DNA from 4 places in the Pseudoalteromonas lipolytica genome. Region 4 is predicted to be linked to each of the others. Evidence: predicted binding sites of a transcription regulator. Region 4 holds the regulator's gene; each other region holds the start of a gene.
The links. The regulator sigma-54, encoded in region 4, starts transcription at its own class of promoters, with help from an activator protein. The targets are predictions, from matches to a motif close to GTTGGCACGNNNNTNGNNT.

Region 1 (5,670 bases), 500 kb from region 4:
TAAGATATTTTGTTGTAATGTTGAGTTAACTTCTAAGGCACGTGAGTTCGCCTGGAAATTACGCTGTGCGCTGATAAGGTCAACCAGCTCATTCGTTAAGTTAACGTTTGATTGCTCAAGTGCTGATGAGTTAATTGAACCCAATGTGCCTGAGTTGGGCTCACCCGCAATAGGCTCGCCCGAGGTTAGGCTTTTCTTCCAAGAAGTGTCACCTGCTTGTTGTAAGCCTTGAGAGTTTGAAAAGCGCACCATAGCCACTTGGCCTAAGAATGAAGTATCGCCATTGCTGTATGAAGCAACTACTTTTCCATCTGCACCAATATCAATGCCCGCTAAACGACCGACTGTCGCACCATCTTGCTCAAGTGCTTTTACTTCAAAGTTACTAGCGTATTGCGTAGGCACTTTATTAGCGGTGCCTGCTTCATCACGCCAATTAACCGTGATTTCATTCGGGAACTGTGCGCCATTACCAAGTAGTGTCGATAAACCTGTCGAAGCATCTGAAGGCAAAATAATGTCATCAAATGTGGTTTCTGGAGCGGTTACGTTCGGTAAACCCGCCGCCGTGAACTCAAGTGTATCAATTGGCGTGTGTGCACCTGTGCCCGTTGCAGCACCTGAAGCATCAAACGCTTGACCATCCATTGTGGCGTACACTTCCCACGTATTTGGCGTTGCTGTAGGGTCTTGCTTTACAAAAAATAACTGTACAACATGCGGCTCACCTAATGAGTCATAAACAGTTGTTGAAGTAGACGAGTTATAGCTCGTGCTATCAGTTGGATCAAAGGTTGTCGTTGTTGGCGTATCGACACGTGCGTCTAAATTCATTGAGCTGTAGATATTACTCGTATGACGAGGCGAACCTGAAGCATCAGGAATTTGAATCGGTGAAGTAGTACTTAAACTTACCGACGTCGTATTACCCGTTGATGGGTCAACAGGGAAACCTTGCAAGTAGTTACCATTGGCATCAACAACAAAGTTATCTGCATTTAATTTAAATGCACCCGCACGCGTATATGTAAAGTCTTGTGATGCGATGTCATCACTCATCGCAAAATAACCTTCCCCTGTGATTGCTAAATCAAGTGAGTTATTTGTGAATGATAACGACCCTTGGTGAAACTGTTGTGCAACCGTTGCTGTTTTAACACCGTCGCCGTTTTTTGTTTTACCAGAACTAAATACTGACGATGCGTACACATCAGCAAACTCAGCACGCGACTCTTTAAAGCCCGTTGTGTTTACGTTGGCAATATTATTTGCCGTTACGTCTAAATCTTTTTGTGCGGCTGCTAAACCTGTTAATGCAATATTGAAGCTCATAACTCACCTCTAACCTATCTCTTAGCCTAAGCTAACCCAAACCTTTTTAATTATGCGATTTCAGCTATATCAGTTAGCCTAACCGCACCCTCTTTTGTATTTACGATAATGCCGCTGCTGCCATTAATATTGACACTTTCAATGTTCTTAAAGGTTGCCAGAGGCATGCTGCTGTAGTCTCCATTTACGAAGCCTTCAGCGCTAATATTGTATTCGCCTTCAGGAAGAACATTGCCCTCACCATCTTTACCATCCCACTCGAAACGGTGAGCACCGGCAGATTTCGATCCTAAATCAATAGTGCGAACTAATTGTCCCGTCGAATCAGTGATTCTTAACGTAAGAGATTCAACAGTTGTTTCTGCCACAACGGAACCTTTAGCTAAATTTTCGCCATCAAAGTCAATAGTCTCTGACTCAAGCAATGCTTGCTTACCCACTAACGTTGACGCTTGTAATGCCGAATTTGATGTCATGGATGCAGTGAGTGACTCAAATTTTGTGTTTAAATTTGAAATACCTTCTGCCATGGTAAAGTTCGTCATTTGCGCAATCATTTGATCGTTATCAGCAGGATTGCTCGGATCTTGAAACGACAACTGCTGCGTTAACAACGAAAAGAAATCTTCTTGAGACAGTGTATTACTGTCTTCTTTTGCTGTTGGCGTGTTTGTCTCATTCCAACGCAAGCTATCCATATAGGATGATGATGCAGAGCTGATGTCGTTACTCATAACTTATCCTCGATTACCGTTGTCCTAACAACAGTGTTTTACTTAACATTTGCTTAGCTGCATCAGCAACTTGCACATTTGTTTGGTAAGAGCGAGAGGCAGAAATCATATTAGCCATTTCTTCTACAACGTTGACATTTGGTTTATAGATATACCCATTTTCATCCGCGCTGGGGTGATTCGGGTTGTATTCTATTTGTAGCGGCTTATCGCTCTCTACAATGCCTAATACTTTAACGCCAACAGAAGAGCCCTGCGGATTACTTTGCGATGCTGACGCTTTTGTAAGTTCAGCAGCAAACACAGGATGGCGCGCTCGGTATGTCTGGTCTTGGCTTGAGCTAATTGTATTTGCATTCGAAATATTACTTGCTGTGGTATTTAAGCGAACATTTTGTGCGCTCATACCCGTGCCCGAAATATCAAAAACATTATATAAACTCATGATTAAGCTCCTTGACTACCGAGGGCTTTTTTAAGGCCTTTAATTTTACTACTCATAAATTGCAGGCTTGCCTGATACTCTAATGAGTTTTGTACATACAAGTTTCGTTCCACTTGTATATCAACAGAGTTACCATCACCTGTATCTGCTTGATTTGGCGTACGAAACATTTCTGAATTACCAACAAATCGACTGCCACCGGCAAGGTGTTTCTCATCCGTTCTTACCATGCTATTGCCGCCGTGCTGGTTGCTTTTTGCCGCTTTTAATGCGGATGCAAAATCGACATCTTTCGCTTTATAGCCCGGCGTATCAGCATTAGCGATATTTGTCGCTAATAACTCAGCGCGTTGTGAACGGATCAACATGGCATGAGGATGCACACCGAATGCTTTATCAAAACTGATAGCCATAACCATCTCCAAAAATTTGACTCTCCTTAGCTAATGCAAAAGGTAAGCCAAAAATTAAGCATGATTATTTTATAATTAAGGTGTTGATATATAATGAAATTAGCAACCTAAGAACTAGGTTGCTAAGGAAAGATTACTTTTTCTGGTAGATGATACCCGGATTACATCGCACCATATCAAAACTGTCACTAAGGCCAGCCATTGACTCTGAAGCGCCTAAAAACAGGTACCCTTTTGGATTAAGTGCTTGCGCAAATTGCGCGATAATTTTTGCTTTTACTTCGGGTGCAAAGTAGATCAATACATTACGGCAAAAAATAATATCAAATTTACCCATCAAGGCATACGAATCCAATAAGTTTAAATGCCTAAAACTGACCATTTTCTTTATTGGATCAACTACTTGAGCCATACCGTTACCACTGTCTTTAAAAAACTTTTGACGTCTTTCAACAGACAGGCCACGTGCCAAAGCCAGTGAGTCATATTCTGCGTTTTTGCACATATCAAGCATAGTATTAGAAATATCTGTGCCGATAATTTGTGCGCCCATTTTTAAAACGCCAGGTTGCTTAGATTGAAACTCAGCAACCGACATGGCAATAGAATACGGTTCTTGACCTGATGAACTTGCCGCTGACCAAATTTTAATTGGACGACGCAATTCTTTGAATTCAGGGAAAAGTTTAGTTTTAAGCAATTCAAATGGGTATTGATCACGAAACCACAAAGTTTCGTTTGTTGTCATTGCATCAACCACTGCGGCACGAAGCTGCCTCTCGTGAGGACTCAAGGTTTTACTTACCAACTGTGACAATGACTCAACATTAAAACGCGCCATCAATGGCGCCAAGCGACTTTTCACTAAATAAAGTTTGTTATCGCCTAGTACAATGCCACATTGTTGCTCTAAAAAAGAGCGGAACTGATCGTATTCGCTTTGTTGTAAGTGCTTATTTTCCAAAGTAATACCACCTATAAATAATTAATCACAATGAACCCACTTTTTAACGGCAGTCGCTAATTCGTCTGGGTTAAATTTTGCAATAAAATCATCGGCACCCACTTTTTCTATCATCGCTTGATTAAAAACACCACTGAGTGATGTATGCAAGATTACATGCAAAGGTGATAATTTTGGATCGGCCTTAATTTCTGCGGTTAAGGTGTAGCCATCCATTTCTGGCATTTCAACGTCTGAAATTAACAAGCCAACTCGCTCAGTAATATTATTTACACAATCAAGTTCTGCTATTTCACGTAAGCGTATTAAAGCTTCTTTACCATTTTTAGCGAGTTCAGTTTGTACACCGAGAGGTTCTAACGCACGTTTTACCTGATTACGCGCAACGGCCGAGTCATCAGCAATAAAAACGATTCGCTCCCCTAAATCTTTTTGGATTTCTCCCTCACCAATCACATCCGCACTTACTTCAGTGTTAACAGGGCAAATTTCGTTAAGGATCTTCTCGACGTCTAAGATTTCTACCAGTTCGTTTTCTATTTCAGTGACCGCGGTTAAATAAGAGTAACGCCCTGCACCTGAAGGTGGCGGCATAATTTTTTCCCAGTTCATATTAACGATGCGCTCTACGCCACCGACTAAGAACCCTTGCACTGAACGATTGTATTCCGCAATGATAATAAAACTATCTTTGATATTTTCAATGGCAGGACCGCCAACAGCCATTGATAAATCGATAACAGAAATGGTTTGACCACGAATGTGTGCAACACCACGAATATAAGCATTCGATTTTGGCATGTTTGTAAGCGGTGGACATTGTAGAACCTCTCTTACTTTAAACACGTTAATACCAAAGCGTTGTCGCCCTCTGAGTTTGAATAATAGTAATTCAAGGCGGTTTTGCCCAACCAACTGTGTACGCTGGTTTACTGAGTCTAAAATGCCTGCCATTTCAATCTCCTAAAGATAAACAACCAGAGCCGGAACAATAATTGCTTACTTTGTGTTAAAGCTACATAAGGTTACGAAGCGTCTGTTTTTTGACGCAAAATATTTATACCTTGTTTTCAACAATAAGCATAGTCGAAACAATATGAGTTTGTTAAAAAAAAGCCGAAGATACAGTGTTTTTTATTTTCTTTCTAGCTTGTTATTTGCCACGCATCTACAAGCTGAAGTGTATAATAACGAGCAACTTCAACAAATCGCTATTGATTTTGTCAGCGAGCAGATCCCCGATCTCGATACGGCACCGCAAGTAAGTGCATTACCACTTGATAGCCGTATTCCAGAAAGATTGTGTGAATCGCCATTAAATAAAACATTACCGACAGAACCTCCTTTTAATCGGCAGGTTACCGTACAACTTAAATGCGATGACATAAATAGTTGGACTCAATATGTGCATGTTCGCATTATTGAGCTGGAACCCGTTGTTGTCGTAACAACCAATTTAGCACGCGGTGAAGTAATTAGAGCAGAGCATTTGCGCTTAGAGATGAAACCTAAGCAGTTTGTAAGAACGCAATATGTTCAAGAAAAATCAATGCTTGTCGGCAGTCGTAGCAAGCGCAATATTCGCAGTGGTGTGCCTATTGTAATGAGCCATGTTTGCATGGTGTGTAAAGGCGACAATGTGACTATTTATGCTTCACTGCGTGGCTTGAGGATCAAAACAACAGGTATTGCGCTTGAAGATGGCACATTAGACGAATTAGTACGTGTAAAAAACAAAAAATCAGGTAAAGTATTAAATGCACGTGTGGATGGTGTTGAGTC
Region 2 (5,670 bases), 1.4 Mb from region 4:
ATCTTAAACCTAAAATAACGACAAAGACTGTAATTAGCAATTACTTAGTTAAAGACACTGCGGCTGAGTATTAAAATAACCACATTATATTTAAAGCATTTAAAACAGTAAGCTCGTCAACCAATAGCTCAGCACGATAAAACTGATGTTGGCGAGCGCCCTTACCCACCAGGGGGCAAAGCTAAACTGTAATTGACTAAATTGAGTAATAAGCACCACCACAGCCATGACACTAAACCAGGGAGTAAAAAAGAACACCGGTTTTAACTTTACTATACTCACCGCTAAATCATGTAAAGCGCCGCTAACGGCAAAGGTTACCAGTACAGCACACCAAACTGGCAGCACCTCATTACTGGGTTTCATTACGTAGCGCGATAAGTAGTAGCTCCAAATGGGATTCCAATAACGCCAAAATAAATAAAACGAACTTGCACCTAACGAACGACTCAGCATATTACGCATCGAGTCTTTATGCCCCAGCGGCACACCGGTGCGTTTTTTAACGTATTGAGCAAGGGTTATAGGCGTAGACACTGGCATTCTCTTTTGATATTGACCTTATCAGACTACTAAAGAGACAGTAAAAACGAAACCTATACAGTGCAGGAAATTGTAACGGGTTATGACCGTGGCAAACTTAATTAGATGGGTCACTATAAAGCCCGGCTACTCGCTTGGCTTGCTATTTACTTTACATTTTACTTTTTACTTTATTTGTTGCTTGGCTCGTGGCTGGGTTGTCTGGCCAAAAGTGTTTTGGGTAACGCCCTTTCATCTCTTTTTGTACGTCGCGGTAACTGGTTTGCCAAAAATTCGCTAAATCTTGAGTAAGCTGCAGAGGCCGTTTTGCAGGTGATAAAAGCTCCATTAATAACGGTAACTTACCTTGTGCAAGCAAAGGTGTGCTGGTCATGCCATACACTTCTTGCATACGCACACTCAGCTTTGCAGGGCCATCGAGCTGGTAGGTAATTCTTACATTAGAGCCACTTGGCACAGTTAAACGCAATGGCAGTAACTCATTTAATGCACTTTGTTGTTGCCAATCAAAACAATTTTTTAGTGCTTCGCCGTAATTAAACTTTTTTAACTGCTCAAGATTTTTAATATCACTCAGGTAAGGCGCTAACCATTGGCTATGTGCACGTAGTTCATCTCGATTAATGGTCGGGAATGACTCTGGCAACAGCGTGCTTGCCAAACTCATACGAGTGAGTAACTGTTCATTGTCAGTTTGCTCATTAAATAACTGAAAACCATGCTTGCTAAATAAGTTTAACCACGCTTGAGTGCGCTGAGCTTTATCAAGCGGCTGTTTACTTGGCTGACTTGATACTGTGATAGCCCCTAGTTTTACTTCATCTTGATGGATGAAACGTCCTGTTTTTTCGTCGTATTCACATCGCGTCTGCGATGTGAATAAATGGCCGAGTTCATCTTCAAGTTCACTGGGCACAAACGCCACGCCAGCAAATACGCGACTCCCTTTATGGCCGCCCATGCTGGCAATGGCAATGTAGTCATCGTTATGCCAAAACTCTTCACTTAAATCAGCACCTGCGCCATTGGTAAGTAAGTAACCATTACCGCGTTTTTTCGCCAATCGGTCAGGAAATGCAAACGCCACCAGCAAGGCAAGGTATTGCGTTTTAAGCTCAAAGGCTGCTTTTAATTGCAAACGTGATAACCAATAGTTTAATTGCTGTTTAAACACGGGGTGCGGCTTTGTATGCTGGCTATGCAGCGCCAAATTAAGGTCGGCAGGCATCGTTATGCGGCTTTCGAGTAAGGCGATTAAATACGCCGCTAGCTCATATATACCTGGCATCGTTACTTGTAATTTTTGTGCTTTAATCAGCATATGTGACAACCGAATATCGGCACCAAAGCTGAGCATTTGACTGCCAAGCGGTGTCAGCTTGTCATTTTCATCTATGGCTTCCAGCATTTTCAACAGCGCTGTTGCTTGCTTAATTTGTTGCTTGCTTGGTACATCAAGCAGGCTTAGCTCTTCAAGTGAAGCGCCCCATTGCTTTGCCTCAAGTAATAACTGGCTAATATCACTGGTGAGAATGTCTGGTGCGTCGTGATTATTGCGACGCTCAAAGGTTTGCTTACTCCCTAAGCGATACACCACGCCCGGTTCAATACGCCCTGCGCGACCGGCTCGCTGCACCGCCGATGAGCGCGAAATATTTTGCGTTATAAGCTCTGTAACACCGGTTTTTAAATTAAAGCTGGCTGCACGGCGCTTACCACTGTCAATTACAATACGTATACCTTCGATGGTTAAACTGGTTTCAGCTACATTGGTGGTCAACACAACTTTACGCTTCCCTTTCGTTGTAGGGGCGATTGCAGCTTGTTGTTCTGCTTTGTTTTGTTCACCAAATAAAGTAAACACCTCGCACTGATCTGCAAGGTCGCTTAGTGCTTGCTGCACCCGTAATATTTCGCGCTGTCCGGGTAAAAAAACTAATGCGCTGCCAGCTTGCTCATTGAGCGCTTGTTTAATAATTGCGGGTATATCATCGAGCCATCGGCTTTCGTCTTTGAGTGGAATATACACTTCATCAATCGGGTAACTTCGCCCTTCAGAGGATATTATTGGGCAGTCAAAAAACTCACTGTACCGCTCACCGTCTAAGGTGGCCGACATCAGTAATATTGTTAAGTCGTCTCTCAATGCCGCTTGCGTTTCAAGGGCAAAGGCAAGCGCGGTATCTGCAGCAATTGAACGCTCATGAAACTCATCAAAAATAAGTAAATCAACGCCACTTAGCTCAGGATCGTTTTGCAGCATACGGGTCAGCATACCTTCGGTGACAATCTCAAGCCGAGTGGCGGGGCTCACTTTTGACTCCCCTCGAATACGCAAACCGACACTTTCACCGACTTTTTCGTTTTGTTGGCTCGCCAAATACTGGGCAATATTACGTGCAGCCAGACGTCTTGGCTCTAACATGACAATGTGTTTAAAGTGCCCTTCACGCATTAATGTGAGTGGCAGCCATGTTGATTTACCTGCGCCCGGTGGTGCTTGTAATAAGGCCATAGGGTTATTTTTTATTGTTGTTAGCAGGGATTGATAAATATCTTCAACTGGCAGCACGTCTGGCATCTCTTACTTTCTTTTTGCCCATTGTATCAAAAAACGATGAACAGCCTCTCATTGAATGAAAGAATTACAAGGTTTTCCTTAAAACCCAGTACAAATTGCAGGCGTGTAACACTCTATGTCTAATCATAATAATAAAAACGATGTAATTCAGTTGGTTATATATAAACCATGAATGGCATAACGGTTGCTTTTATTAAAGTGAATGTTTAACAAAGTAAGGAGATTATGATGAACAGCGATCGTTTAGAAGGCAATTGGAAAGAGTTAAAAGGTAAAGCACAACGTAAATGGGGTGAACTTACCGATGGCGATTTAGATAAAATTGAAGGTAGCCGTAAAGAGCTTGTTGGTAAAATCCAACAAAAATACGGCAAATCGAAAGAAGAAGCTGAGAGCGAAGTTAGTGACTTTGAAAATAGTCACTAATTTTGCACATAAAAAGACCCCCAGTAATTGGAATGTCCAACTATTGGGGGTCACTTCATTTTGGCGGTTTTTTATTACCTAAGCAGGTGAATGTGTTTCACTATCTAGCTCAGCAACGGTTTGGTTTTTACCGTGTGATTTAGCAAGGTATAAACACTTATCTGCCACACTTAAACAGTGATCAATGCTCTCGTTAGAAGCCCGCTGATGAAGCCCTATGCTCAGCGTCACTTTAAAATTATGAACCCCTTGTTGAAATGCATGTTGCGCCAATTGCTGGTGAATGTTTTCAGCTAATTGTCTTGCTCTACGCTCATGTCCTTGCGGGGTCACAATAAGGAACTCTTCTCCGCCCCAGCGAGCAACAATGTCTTCTTCGCCACTCACACTTTTGAGAATTGAAGCAATGAAAGTGAGCACATCATCACCAATTTGATGACCATAGGTGTCATTCACTTGTTTAAAGTTATCTACATCAATCAACAAAAAGACAGCCCCTTCGTTAAAACGCGCATCTTGCAAGCATTCCGTAGCATAACGGCGATTAAACAAATCGGTCATGGCATCAATACGGGCTAATTTTTGATTTATTTTTAGTTGCTCAATAAGCTCTCGACTGTACTTATTACGGTAATACTCGTAGAAACCACCAAGAATACAAAGAATCGAAAAACACAGCATGACACGGGTCGTAAAATAATGATTCGGATAGCTGTAATACCCAAGCTTATCGGTGAAGTAAAACAGCACTGAAATCACAATAGCCAGTATGATTAAGTCAAATGCGCCGCGTTTTAAACCTCGTATAAAAAAGGTAACAGGCGATACAATAAATAACCACAAAGGCCCAGTTCCATTATTACCACCCGACACAATCAAAAAGCACATCATCGAGTACAAGGCATAAAGCATTAACACAGCAATAGTTCGGTCGCGATTTTTAAGGACAAAGGGCGATACAAAAACAAAGCCGCCAATAACCAGTAAAAAACTGAGCGTTATGTAGCCATCTTGGTAGCTTGTAACCGACATTACAAAAGAAGTAATGGCACCAATAAATGCAAATACGCGTAAAAATAGCGCTTTATCTTTGTCACTTGCGCTGCTTGAATCAATCACACCTTTACCCTAATTTCCTTGCTTTACACTAATAACTTTAACACAAATATTTAAATTTGAAGGATATTGGCCTCATTTCACATGCTAAATGCTGATTAAAAGGAAGAAAGTATGATTTTAAAGCGCGTTTTAACGGAGGTAGAAATGCAATTTACCTTAAATAAAAACAAAAAAGCACCGTAAGTTAAGTACTTACGGTGCTTTTGAATAGCACGTTATTGCTTTTTACTCTGGCTCATAGCCTAAATTAGGCGATAACCAGCGCTCTGCTTCTTCAAGCGTCATGTTGGTGCGCTTAGCGTAGTCTTCAACCTGATCTTTTTGAATCTGCGCCACGGCATAGTATTTAGAATCCGGGTGAGAAAAATACCAACCAGACACCGCCGCTCCCGGCCACATTGCGTAAGAGCTCGTCAACTTCATACCTATGCGATTTTCAGTATCGAGTAGCTGCCAGATTTTCTTTTTCTCTGTGTGCTCAGGGCACGCAGGGTAACCCGGTGCAGGACGAATACCTTGGTAATTTTCGCGAATAAGCTCATCATTCGATAAGTTTTCATCGCTTGCATAGCCCCAATACTCTTTACGTACCTGCTCATGCAAATACTCCGCAAAAGCCTCTGCTAAACGGTCTGCAACGGCTTTAACCATAATTTTGTTATAGTCATCTTGTTTCGCATCGAAGGCATCAGCAAGGTCGTCTTCTTCAAGCCCTCCGGTTACGGCAAAGGCACCAAAGTAGTCGGGGGTTCCTTTAGGTGCGATGTAATCCGCTAAACAATAATTCGCAAAATCGGTTTTTTCTGTTTGCTGGCGCAGATGGCACGAGGTTGTTAACACGTCTGTACGCGTTTCATCGGTGTAAATTTCAATGTCATCACCCACTCGGTTTGCCGGGAATAAACCTATCACGCCCAGTGGTTGTAGCGCACCTGACTGTTCTAAATCGTCAAGCATCGCATTGGCATCAGCAAATAAGCTTTGCGCTTGCTCACCCACAA
Region 3 (5,670 bases), 360 kb from region 4:
GCGGTGTGACCACCGGTTCCGTAAATATTATTTCGGGCGATCCAGGGGCTGGAAAAACGACATTATTGTCAGATTTAATTGCTCGCATGTCGAAAGTGATGCCGTCACTTTATTGTACGGCAGAAGAGTCATTATCGCAGTTTAAAAACCGTGTAAACCGACTGCGTTTAGATTATAACCCTGATGAGCTTTATTTACTGTCAGAAACCAGCGTTGAAGCAATTATTGAAGAGCTTGATAAGAACAAGATTAAGTTTGCGGTGATCGATTCAATTCAAGCGGTTGTGACAGAAGCCGCTAATGGCAGCCCAGGCTCTCCTTCACAAGTTAAAAGTGCAGCACAAGCACTCACTCAATATTGTAAGCAAAATGACGTCACCATGTTCATTATTGCTCACGTAAATAAAAACAACGAAATCGCAGGCCCGCAAACCTTAGTGCATATTGTTGATGCGCTGCTGCATATTGATACCAACGATGGGCAAATTCGTACCTTACGTGCCAATAAAAACCGTTTTGGCGATATTGATACCGTCGGTATTTTTAGAATGTGTGAGCGCGGTATGCTCAGTGTTGACAACCCAAGCGAAATATTTTTATCGGGGTCAAGCACCGAATCGCCGGGATCGGCTATTACATGTATTCGTAAAGGTAATCGTAATTTATTGTTAGAGATTCAGTGCTTAACCACAGAAACCGAGGCTGAGTTTCCGCAACGAGTGTGTGTTGGCTTAAATATGAATCGTATCAAAATGCTCACAGGGATTTTGCGTAAACACACCAAGACTAAAATCTTTCATGACACGTTTTTTAATATTGTCGGTGGCCTAAAAATTGATGAGTCTGAAACCTGTATCGACTTAGCATTAGTTACGGCATTGTTGAGTAGTTTGAATGAATTTGTTGTGCCAAGAACCACCTGTATTATGGGCGAATTAAGCTTAAATGGTGACGTTAGGCCCATCGACAGTGGGGTGCCGCGAGTAAAAGAAGCCGCTCAGCATGGTTTCACTGAAATTTTTATTCCATATCGTAACTACCATAAATCAATGGAAGGATTGGGCGCAAAAATTACACCTGTTAAAACAGTGCATGAGTTACTGTCTTTAATAAACTAGTTGTAATTTGATAGACTATAAAAAACACCAATCAAAGGAAATAAAATGAAAAAGTTAGTAATTGCAGCCGTTGTTGCTGCAGCTGTAGGTGGCGTCGTTTACGCAAACTATACAGCAACACAGGAAGTGAAAAAGGTTGTTGATAAGCAACTAAGCGCTTTATCAAGCCAAAGTGGTGTAGATATCACTTACAGCGATATTTCAGCAAGCGTGTTCAGTAGCAGCATGCAGTTGTCTGGTATAAATGTGCAAAGCATTGAAGGCGATGAAACCATTGCCACTATCGACAATATTGAAGTGACGGGTTACGAAGTTGATGCGATCCCACCCCACACGGGCTTCGTGATGACAAATTTCCGCTTTAGTGATGAGTTTTTATCGCAACTTCCAGACAGTGCGAATAATAAGCTTGCCGCAACGAGTTACAACGTGAATTCATCGCTTGATTACAACAAAGAGTCAGGTGATAGCAAGTTTGCGCTTAACGTGAAGGCAAACGAAGTGGCTGATGTACGTTTTAATCTTGGTTTAGCAAATTCAACGGCGTTGATGGAAGCATCTTTATCAATCAGCCAAGCACAAAATGCTGCGAATGGGGCTGAGCTCACTTTAGAGCAACAACTACAGCAACAATCAAAAATGATGGCGGCAATGAGCCAATTAGAGCCGCGCAGTATCGAGCTTGAAATCAACGACGACGGTGAACTTAAAACTGTTGTCGAAAGCTTCTTAAAAGCGCAAGGCATGACACTTGATGACCTTGAGCAAGTTGTGGCAATGCAATTACAACAAGCTCCTGTAAGTGCGGAGTTAGACACTGCGATTAAAAACTTTGCCAGTGGTTTATCAAAATTGTCTTTATCGGCACGCCTACCTGAAGGCAAGTCGATGATGCAAATCAACCAGCAAATCATGATGCTGGTTGGTCAGCCTGAAGAGCTTGCGAAATTTATTAATTTAAAAGCCAGTGGTGAATAACCCGCTGACCGCAGCCGTGCGTTAGCTGCAATAACCTTAAAGTGTTCAACTCTCTAGTTTACTCACTTTAAGGTTATTTTTTACATGCCTTACACCCTGACTGTGTTCTAAGAACTTTTGTGCCAGCGCACGTTGAAACCCCGTTTCCGTTGAACCTAATAATTCAATCGTATCGCCACTTACAATAACCTGTAAGTTTTCAATTTTAAAATTGCGGTTATTCGTTAGTTTCTTTAAAGCCACTTGCTGTAATCGCGGTTGCGCCGAAGTACTGGTTGTTAAAACATGGGTGTTGGCACTGACTTGTGTGGCGCAAGCCAATAAAAAAAGACAGCTAAATAAGGTTACGACAACAGATAATTTGAAACGGCTCATACAATTCCCTCGCAATAATGACAGATTGAACTCTGTATGAACAATTACAAATTCTGTTCCAATTTTAGTTTGTTGATTTTTATAGGTTTTATTTTTTTGAAGAAACTGTATGTGAAGTAATTACACATAGTTCAGTAAAAAAGACACGGCAAATAACAGCGATAAAAATGCCGAGACAGGCTCGGCATTTTTATTAACAAGGCTTATTAAGCACGCACTACTTTTTCTTTTTTGGTTTTGCCTTTTTCTTCGCTTTGATCTTTGCTGGATCTTTTTTCTTTTTAGAAGGGATTTTTGCTTCTTTGTGTTGCGGCTCTATCCCTTTGATTACTCGACGCTTTAGTTTTTGTTCGATGTAACGCTCAACTTTGCCTAAAATGGCAACGTCATGCGCTTCGATAAATGAAATCGCGATTCCTTTTTTGCCTGCACGACCAGTACGTCCAATACGGTGAACGTATATGTCTGCGGTGCGAGGCATATCAAAGTTAATCACATGGCTGATATCTGCCACGTCAATACCACGGGCAGCCACATCGGTTGCTACCAATATTTTATTGCGGCCAGAATGGAAGTTCTCCATTGCTTTCATGCGTTTATCTTGTGGCATTTCACCACGTAACCAAGCAACGCGCAGTCCTTCGTTATTTAACGCACCAATTAATGATTCTAGGCGTTCACGGGTCTTAACGAACACTATCGCTTTATGGATATCATCGCCGTTTAAGATATCGACTAACATTTTAAGCTTATGGTTGTAGTCGTCGGCTAAGTGAACCCACTGGTGGATCTTTGCTTTTTCTTTACGCGACGATTCTGCTTCTAGTAGCGCAGGATCATTTAAAATACGCTCAGCGAAAAGCTCAACACTGTCACCTTCAAGTGTGGCTGAAAATAGAAAACATTGACGACGATTTCTGGCTTCATCACAAATACGCAGCATTTCTTTACGAAAGCCCATATCGAGCATGCGGTCGGCTTCGTCTAAAATAAGCATTTCGACATTTTCAGCATGGAAGTTCTCGGTTTCGAGGTATTCCATTAAGCGCCCAGGTGTCGCGATAAGAATGTCGTTATTGTTCTCAAAAATTTCTTTGTGCGTTCCATAGTTAATGCCGCCCGTCACAACACCTATTTTAAGGTGTGTTTGCTCAGCAAGCTGTTCACAATGCTCATGGATTTGATAAGCAAGCTCGCGAGTAGGAGTCATGATAAGTACGCGGGCAAAACCAGGGTCACGACGAGGGAAATCAAGCAAGTATTGAATAGCTGGGATCAAAAACGCGGCTGTTTTACCGGTACCTGTGGGTGCAGATGCCAAAATATCGCGCCCTTGTAATGCTTCAGGGATCGCTTGTTGTTGAATGCTGGTTGGCGTATCAAAACCCATTTTATTAATGGCATTTAACAGCTTGTTATCGATATCAAATTCAGAAAATTGCATAGAGTGACATAAATAGAGGACAATTGGCGTTAATTATACGCGCTATCCAGCTGTTGGTGAATGAAAAGGTGAAAAAATGTCAGGTTTTGTGTTTAAACAGTTTTCGATAGGGCAAACTCACACTGCAATGAAAGTTTCAACAGATGGGATTTTGTTGGGGGCATGGGCACATGTAAGCGATGCTGCACGAATTGTTGATATTGGCACAGGCACCGGGTTGCTTGCTTTAATGGCAAAACAACGTGCGCCGAAGGCGGTTGTTAACGCTATCGAAATAGAGGTTAACGCGTGTATTGATGCTCGCGCTAATTTTGCTAATAGCCCTTGGCCTGACATTATGCTTTATCAAGGGGCTGTGCAGTCTTTTAAAGCAGCAACCCCCTTTGATGCAATTATCACTAATCCACCTTATTTCAATGCCAGCCTTAAAGGCGATAATGCAGCACGCAATACAGCGCGCCACACCGATGGATTGAGTTTTAGCGAATTAATCAAAGCGTGTAGTGCGCTGAGTCATGCACATACTCTGCTCAATGTGATACTGCCTTGTCCTGAGGCCGAGCAATTTATTGCCATTGCAGAGCAAGAAGGCTGGTATTTAAACCACCTGTGTTTAGTTAAAACAACCGAGAAAAAAGCACCCAGTCGCAGTTTAATGTTATTTAGTCAGGTTGCAGCCCCTTTAACGACAACACATTTAACGATTCATGCAAACAGTGGCGCGTACAGTGCTGAATATAGTGCGCTATGCAAGGACTTTTATTTGAAAATGTGACGCATACCAGCCATTAATAGTCCGTCATCACTTTACTCTAAAAGGTCGTATTTGCTATTCACTGATGCTCGCTTGTAGACCATCTTCGCTTACTAATAATGTATAAGAGTGTCCATATGAGGCATGACAAATGGCAACTGATTCATCAACACGCTTACCTTCATCATTCAGTCGAGAGACTTTAATATCATCTGCGCAGTCATCAGTGTGATACCACGTACTTAATTGATTTTGATATAGGTTAACTATTTGATTCTCTATTTTTAAGCGAATGTTTTCGGTGGCAAGAAAGCGGACGGCAAAAAAGCCCTCTTTGTTACTTTGAGTCTGTTTTATGAGCGTTAAACGCAGCTTTTCTCCACTTTGCCAGGCGACAAAATGGTAAGGCTGGTCGTTGTCCACTTGATACATTTGCTCTGCGAAGTTGCTCGCTTCACTGTGATCTTCTACATAAAATGAAATATGGCGTCGTTCATTGTGAAGGTGTGTTATATCAACAGGTAATGAACCTGATGCGAGCGTGTCTACATAATATTGCGCATCACTGACTTCTCTTGCGTTACCAAACAGGTCGGTATTTGCCATGGAGTAGTCAACCTCTAAGGCGGTGGTGTTTATCAGTGTATACTTGTTCTCATATATCTGGTTGCCAAAATCATGACTTTCCTCGACTTCTAACTCATCACACCCTACAAGCAGCGTTGTTGCAAAGAGTAAAAATAGCGCATTTTTCATTGTTTATCCTTTTACTAATGAAGCTGCCGTATGGTATCAATTCGCAAAAATGCTTAATTATTTTGAGGGATTAAACCGGTTGCGACCTGTGTTAAACATTGCTGATTTACGACTGCATGGATGCAGAGCAATGCAGGAGCAATTGCCGAGAACAACTAAATAACGAAACCTTTGCCTTGTTTTCAACGAGGTTTTATCGCCCCAAAATAGCGCACTTAATTAAGCGAATTGGTATGGCATATTGA
Region 4 (5,670 bases):
ATTGGCGCAAAAATGATTTCGCTAACAGGCAACCCAGACTCAACAATGGCCACGCTTTCTGACGTACATGTGTGTATTAAAGTAAGCAAAGAAGCGTGCCCACTGGGCCTTGCGCCAACAGCCAGCACAACGGCAACGCTAGTCATGGGCGATGCAATGGCTGTAGCACTGCTTGAGGCAAGAGGCTTTACAGCAGACGATTTTGCACTTTCTCACCCGGGCGGAAGCTTAGGAAAACGTTTATTGCTTTCTCTTAGTGATGTTATGCACGCCGGTGAGGCCACTCCCATTGTTAATGAATCGCAAAGTATCAAAGATGCATTAATTGAAATGTCGGCAAAAGGCCTCGGTATGACTGCAATTGTTGGTGATGACAACACACTATCGGGACTTTTTACTGATGGTGATTTACGACGTATTTTAGAGCAACGGGTTGATATTCACAGCACCGCAATTAGCCAAGTAATGACTCGCTCATGCACAACTGCACACGCTGATATGCTGGCCGCAGAAGCGCTTAATATTATGGAACGTAAACGTATTAATGGTTTGATTGTAATCGACAAAAGCAACACCCCCATTGGCGCGCTTAACATGCAAGACCTTTTAAAAGCAGGAGTACTTTAAGCATGACATTTGCTGAGCTTTACCAACCAGTAAGCACAGACGTGAGTCAACGTGCTCAAAAAATAAAACTGCTTATTTGTGATATTGATGGTGTTTTTTCAGATGGCCGTATTTATTTGGGCAATCAAGGCGAAGAGCTTAAAGCTTTCAATACAAAAGATGGATTCGGCATTAAAGCCCTTATCAATAGTGGTTTTCAGGTGGCCGTAATCACGGGACGCCATTCACAAATAGTTCAGCAGCGAATGACTAGCCTTACGGTACAACATATTTATCAGGGCCAAGAGAATAAGCTCATTGCTTATCAAGAGTTAAAAGATAAACTTAGCTTAACAGATGAGCAAATTGCCTATATTGGTGACGATGGTCCAGACTTACCGGTTATGGAAAAAGTCGGATTTGCCGTTGCTGTTAATGATGCTCATCCATTAATCAAAAAACTGGCTCATTACACCACCCTGTTACCTGGTGGCTTTGGAGCTGTGCGTGAACTAACTGATTTATTAATGCTAGAAAATGGCAAACCGCTAACTAGCGATGGAACGAGCGCATGAATATAGCCCGTATTTTACTAAGTATTGTTTTTGTTTGTAGCATGGTTTGGTTATGGTATCCGTACTTTAATCAACCGACAAACACAGTGCTCAGTGAAGACGAGATTATCGCTACACCTGATTACACCGCAATCGCATTAAAGCAAACAGCCTATGATGATCAAGGTAAAATCAGTCATAAAGTGGCCGCAGCTAAAATGGAGCTGTATCAACAGCTCGGGTTTACCTTTTTTGAGCAACCCATTTTCACCATTTACGGTGATCAGCAAGTTTGGCAAGTAAAAGCCAAAGAAGCCACGTTATATGAAAACGATCAGCTTGTATTCGAAGGGGATGTGGTTGCTAAAAACCTTACCCATAATGGCATGATCGAAGATATTAAAGCTGAGAACATTAACATCGACATTGACAAAATGACCATGTTTTCTAAGCAACCTGTCACGCTGACAGGACCGAATTTAAAAATTACCGGTAAAGGTTTAAAAGCCGATTTAAAAGCCGAAATTGTTGAGTTAACTAACCATACACGAACCATATACTATGACCAATAAACTTAAGAAATTACTCCTGATCCCAAGCTTATTGATTGCGTTTTCTGGCGCAGCTGCTGAGCAGGCTGGCACACCAATCAGCATTAGCTCTGATCGCCAAGAAGGTCAGCTAAAAAATGGCATTGGTATCTTCGAAGATAATGTCGAGATCATACATGGTAACCGTCGTATTACAGCGGATCGACTCGAAGCACATGCAGGTGAAGTTGAAGGCACGGTTGAATTAATTATTGCCACAGGAAAGCCCGCTTACTTTGAAGAAAAACAAGCTGACGGCACTATTATGAGCGCCAGTGCTGAAGAAGTTCGATACGATGTTGCTAAACGCTTATTAACACTCGTTGGCAATGCACAAGTGACTCAAGCAGGCCAAAAAGTCAGTGCCAAGAGCATTACATACGATATGGAACAGCAACTGATAAGTGCCGAGAAAGATGAAAACTCGACCGATCGTGTACACACTATTTTAGTGCCTGTTGATAACAAAAAGAACGATGAAGGCCAGCCATGAGCACACTAAAAGCAGAGCTATTAGCTAAAAGCTATAAGGGTCGCCAAGTTGTAAAAAATGTAGGCCTTGAGGTAGAAGCTGGCAGCATTGTCGGTTTACTTGGGCCAAATGGCGCAGGTAAAACAACCACCTTTTACATGATTGTGGGATTAGTGCCCAGTGACAAAGGTAAAATAAGCATTGATGATAACGACATCACCTTATTGCCAATGCACAGCCGCGCTCGCTTAGGTATTGGCTATTTGCCACAAGAATCATCGATTTTTAGAAAACTGACTGTTTATCAAAACTTAATGGCCATTTTAGAGACCCGTAAAGATCTCAATAAACAAGGCCGCGAAGAAACACTTAACAGCTTACTTGATGAATTTAGCATTCAACACATTCGTGACAGCCAAGGTATGGCATTGTCAGGGGGTGAACGCCGTCGTGTTGAAATAGCACGCGCACTGGCCGCTGACCCTAAATTTATTTTGCTCGATGAGCCTTTTGCTGGTGTTGATCCTATTTCAGTGTTAGATATAAAGAAAATTATTGAGCACTTAAAAAATCGTGGTATTGGTGTATTAATTACTGACCACAATGTGAGAGAAACCCTTGATGTTTGTGAAAAAGCCTACATTGTTTCTCATGGGGAGCTAATTGCATCAGGTACACCTGAACATGTGTTAGCCGACCAAACTGTACGCGATGTGTATCTAGGCGAGCAATTCAGGCTTTAAATACGCCACCGACTAGAGCATCTGCTAGACTTATAACAATGACAATAAATCAAATAAATAGTTAACGGCATCGTGCTATTGTTTGATAAGACTAAAAAGGATTGTTAGGGATACATGAGGCAATCATTACAGCTGCGCATGGGCCAGCAACTTACAATGACTCCACAACTGCAACAGGCTATCCGTTTGTTGCAGCTCAGTACATTGGATCTCCAGCAAGAAATTCAAGAAGCGTTAGACTCTAACCCTTTGCTTGAAGTTGAAGAAGCAGATTATGCAGAAGAGAGTATTGGCAAGAACGAGCAGAAAGCCGAATCTGACGATACCCAACTAAGCGCGTCGGCTGACGAAGCTGCAAGCGAGTACGAGCAAGAAAGCAGTGATGCCCTCAACAAAGACACCGTAAGTGACGACTTAGCAATGGATGTTACGTGGGATGAGTACATGAGTGCTGCCCCATCAAGTTCCTCAGGTCCAATGCCTGAAGATGAATCAATTTACCAAGGCGCATCAACCGAAACTCTCCACGAATACCTAATGTGGCAGTTACAACTGACTCCATTCAGCCCAACAGACGAAGCGATTGCCGTTGCGATTGTTGAGGCAATTGATGATTCGGGTATTTTAACCGTAAGCTGCGAAGACATTGTTGAAAGCTTCAATCAAAATAACGATGAAGAAGAAATCGAACTTGATGAAGTCGAAGCTGTCTTAAAAAGAATCCAATTATTCGATCCTGTCGGTATTGGCGCCCGTAGTTTACAAGAATGTTTGTGTATTCAATTACGCCAATTCGATGCTGACACCCCCTATTTAGCTGAAACTAAAATGGTGTTATCAGAACATATTGAATTATTAGCGAGTCGTGACTATCGCACTTTGATGAAAAAGACTAAGCTTAAAGAAAGTGAGCTGAAAGAAGTCATGACATTGATCCACAGCTTAAATCCAAAGCCTGCGGATACCATTGTTAGAGAAGAGTCTGAATACGTGATACCCGATGTATCCGTAAAAAAAATAAAAGGCCGTTGGGTAGTTGAACTAAACCCAGACTGCATGCCGAAAATCAGAGTGAATAGCCACTATGCGGCGATGTCACGTTCTGTAAAATCAAGCAGTGATAGCCAATTTATTCGCTCTCATTTACAAGAAGCAAAATGGTTTATTAAAAGCTTAGAAAGCCGTAATGACACGTTATTAAAAGTGACTAACTGTATTGTTCAACAACAACAGGCTTTCTTTGAACATGGTCCTGAGGCCATGAAACCCATGGTATTAAATGATGTCGCAGAAATGGTCGAAATGCATGAATCAACAATTTCGCGAGTAACAACACAAAAATACATGCATACCCCGCGGGGAATTTTTGAGTTGAAATATTTCTTCTCCAGCCATGTAAGCACTGAAAATGGGGGTGAGTGTTCATCTACGGCAATTCGCGCTTTAATCAAAAAGCTAATCGCCGCAGAAAACACAGCTAAACCATTGAGTGATAGCAAAATTGCAGATATATTGGCTGAGCAAGGAATTAAAGTAGCTAGACGGACAATAGCAAAATATCGAGAGTCTCTAGCAATACCTCCGTCGAATCAGCGTAAGAGTCTGATTTAGACGTTTTACATAGAAGGAAAATGCTTATGCAACTAAATTTAACTGGTCGTCATGTAGAAATCACAGATTCATTAAGAGACTATGTAAACACCAAGTTTGCGAAACTAGAAAGGCATTTTGACCACATTAATAATGTTCATGTCATTCTAGATGTAGAAAAACTAAGCCAAAAAGCAGAAGCAACTTTACATGTAAACGGAGGCGAGTTATTTGCCTCTACTGAACACCAAGATATGTATGCAGCCATCGACTCGTTAATCGATAAACTTGATCGTCAAGTAATTAAACACAAAGAGAAATTAGCTCGACACTAAATTATGAAACTTAGTTCACTTACTAACCAGGACTGCAGCAAAGCTGCGGTCCTTTTTAATAGCAAAAAAAGAATTCTCGAATTTATCAGCGAACTGGCTCATGAGCAGCTCCCTCATTTATCTCAGCAAGATATACTCAATGCCCTATTGAACAGAGAAAAATTGGGCAGCACGGGTATTGGCCGAGGTATTGCGATTCCACATGGTCGTATGAGCGGTGCAGATCAGCCACACGCATTTGTAATTGTGAGTGAGTCACCTATAAATTTTGATGCAATTGATAATCGTCCAGTGGATATTTTTGTCGCACTCATCGTACCAGATGGTGACTGTCAACTTCATCTAAAGACCTTATCAACAATTGCTGATAGACTTAAAGACAAAGAATTTTGTAAACAGCTACGCAGTGCTAAAACAGATAGTGATCTGTTTAAAGTCATTGCATCAGAGGCATAAATGGAATTAATTATTATCAGCGGTCGCTCTGGTTCAGGTAAATCGGTCGCTTTACGAGTACTTGAAGACTTAGGCTATTACTGCGTTGATAATATTCCTGTAAACCTACTTCCTTCGTTAGTACGCAGTGTGTCAGATAATTACGACAAAATTGCTGTAAGTATCGATGTGCGTAACCTGCCGAAAGAACAGCAAGAATTTAACGATATTCTTGAGTATTTACCGGGCTTTGCAAAACCCACGTTGTTTTATTTAGATAGTGATGATCAAACACTAATCAAACGGTTCTCTGAAACTCGCCGCTTACACCCATTATCGATTGAC

Region 1: the regulator sigma-54 is predicted to act here: its motif matches at 2,958-2,976, upstream of flgB (flagellar basal body rod protein FlgB).
Region 2: the regulator sigma-54 is predicted to act here: its motif matches at 3,296-3,314, upstream of D0907_RS12290 (CsbD family protein).
Region 3: the regulator sigma-54 is predicted to act here: its motif matches at 2,516-2,534, upstream of D0907_RS04030 (BON domain-containing protein).

What each region holds. Positions count from the first base shown of each region.
Region 1 is NZ_CP032090.1:1,022,397-1,028,066, reverse strand. It holds gene flgE (flagellar hook protein FlgE) at 1-1,332, opposite strand, end outside; gene D0907_RS04630 (flagellar hook assembly protein FlgD) at 1,383-2,066, opposite strand; gene flgC (flagellar basal body rod protein FlgC) at 2,080-2,511, opposite strand; gene flgB (flagellar basal body rod protein FlgB) at 2,514-2,924, opposite strand; gene D0907_RS04615 (CheR family methyltransferase) at 3,058-3,888, opposite strand; gene D0907_RS04610 (chemotaxis protein) at 3,910-4,842, opposite strand; gene flgA (flagellar basal body P-ring formation chaperone FlgA) at 4,985-5,670, shown strand, end outside.
Region 2 is NZ_CP032090.1:2,725,042-2,730,711, forward strand. It holds gene D0907_RS12280 (acyltransferase) at 100-537, opposite strand; gene hrpB (ATP-dependent helicase HrpB) at 695-3,115, opposite strand; gene D0907_RS12290 (CsbD family protein) at 3,353-3,550, shown strand; gene D0907_RS12295 (GGDEF domain-containing protein) at 3,629-4,669, opposite strand; gene metH (methionine synthase) at 4,895-5,670, opposite strand, start outside.
Region 3 is NZ_CP032090.1:878,197-883,866, forward strand. It holds gene radA (DNA repair protein RadA) at 1-1,118, shown strand, start outside; gene D0907_RS04025 (hypothetical protein) at 1,164-2,096, shown strand; gene D0907_RS04030 (BON domain-containing protein) at 2,142-2,471, opposite strand; gene srmB (ATP-dependent RNA helicase SrmB) at 2,689-3,915, opposite strand; gene D0907_RS04040 (tRNA1(Val) (adenine(37)-N6)-methyltransferase) at 3,992-4,690, shown strand; gene D0907_RS04045 (hypothetical protein) at 4,745-5,425, opposite strand.
Region 4 is NZ_CP032090.1:519,436-525,105, reverse strand. It holds gene D0907_RS02460 (KpsF/GutQ family sugar-phosphate isomerase) at 1-627, shown strand, start outside; gene kdsC (3-deoxy-manno-octulosonate-8-phosphatase KdsC) at 630-1,181, shown strand; gene lptC (LPS export ABC transporter periplasmic protein LptC) at 1,178-1,732, shown strand; gene lptA (lipopolysaccharide transport periplasmic protein LptA) at 1,722-2,243, shown strand; gene lptB (LPS export ABC transporter ATP-binding protein) at 2,240-2,965, shown strand; gene D0907_RS02435 (RNA polymerase factor sigma-54) at 3,080-4,576, shown strand; gene hpf (ribosome hibernation promoting factor) at 4,603-4,890, shown strand; gene ptsN (PTS IIA-like nitrogen regulatory protein PtsN) at 4,894-5,346, shown strand; gene rapZ (RNase adapter RapZ) at 5,347-5,670, shown strand, end outside.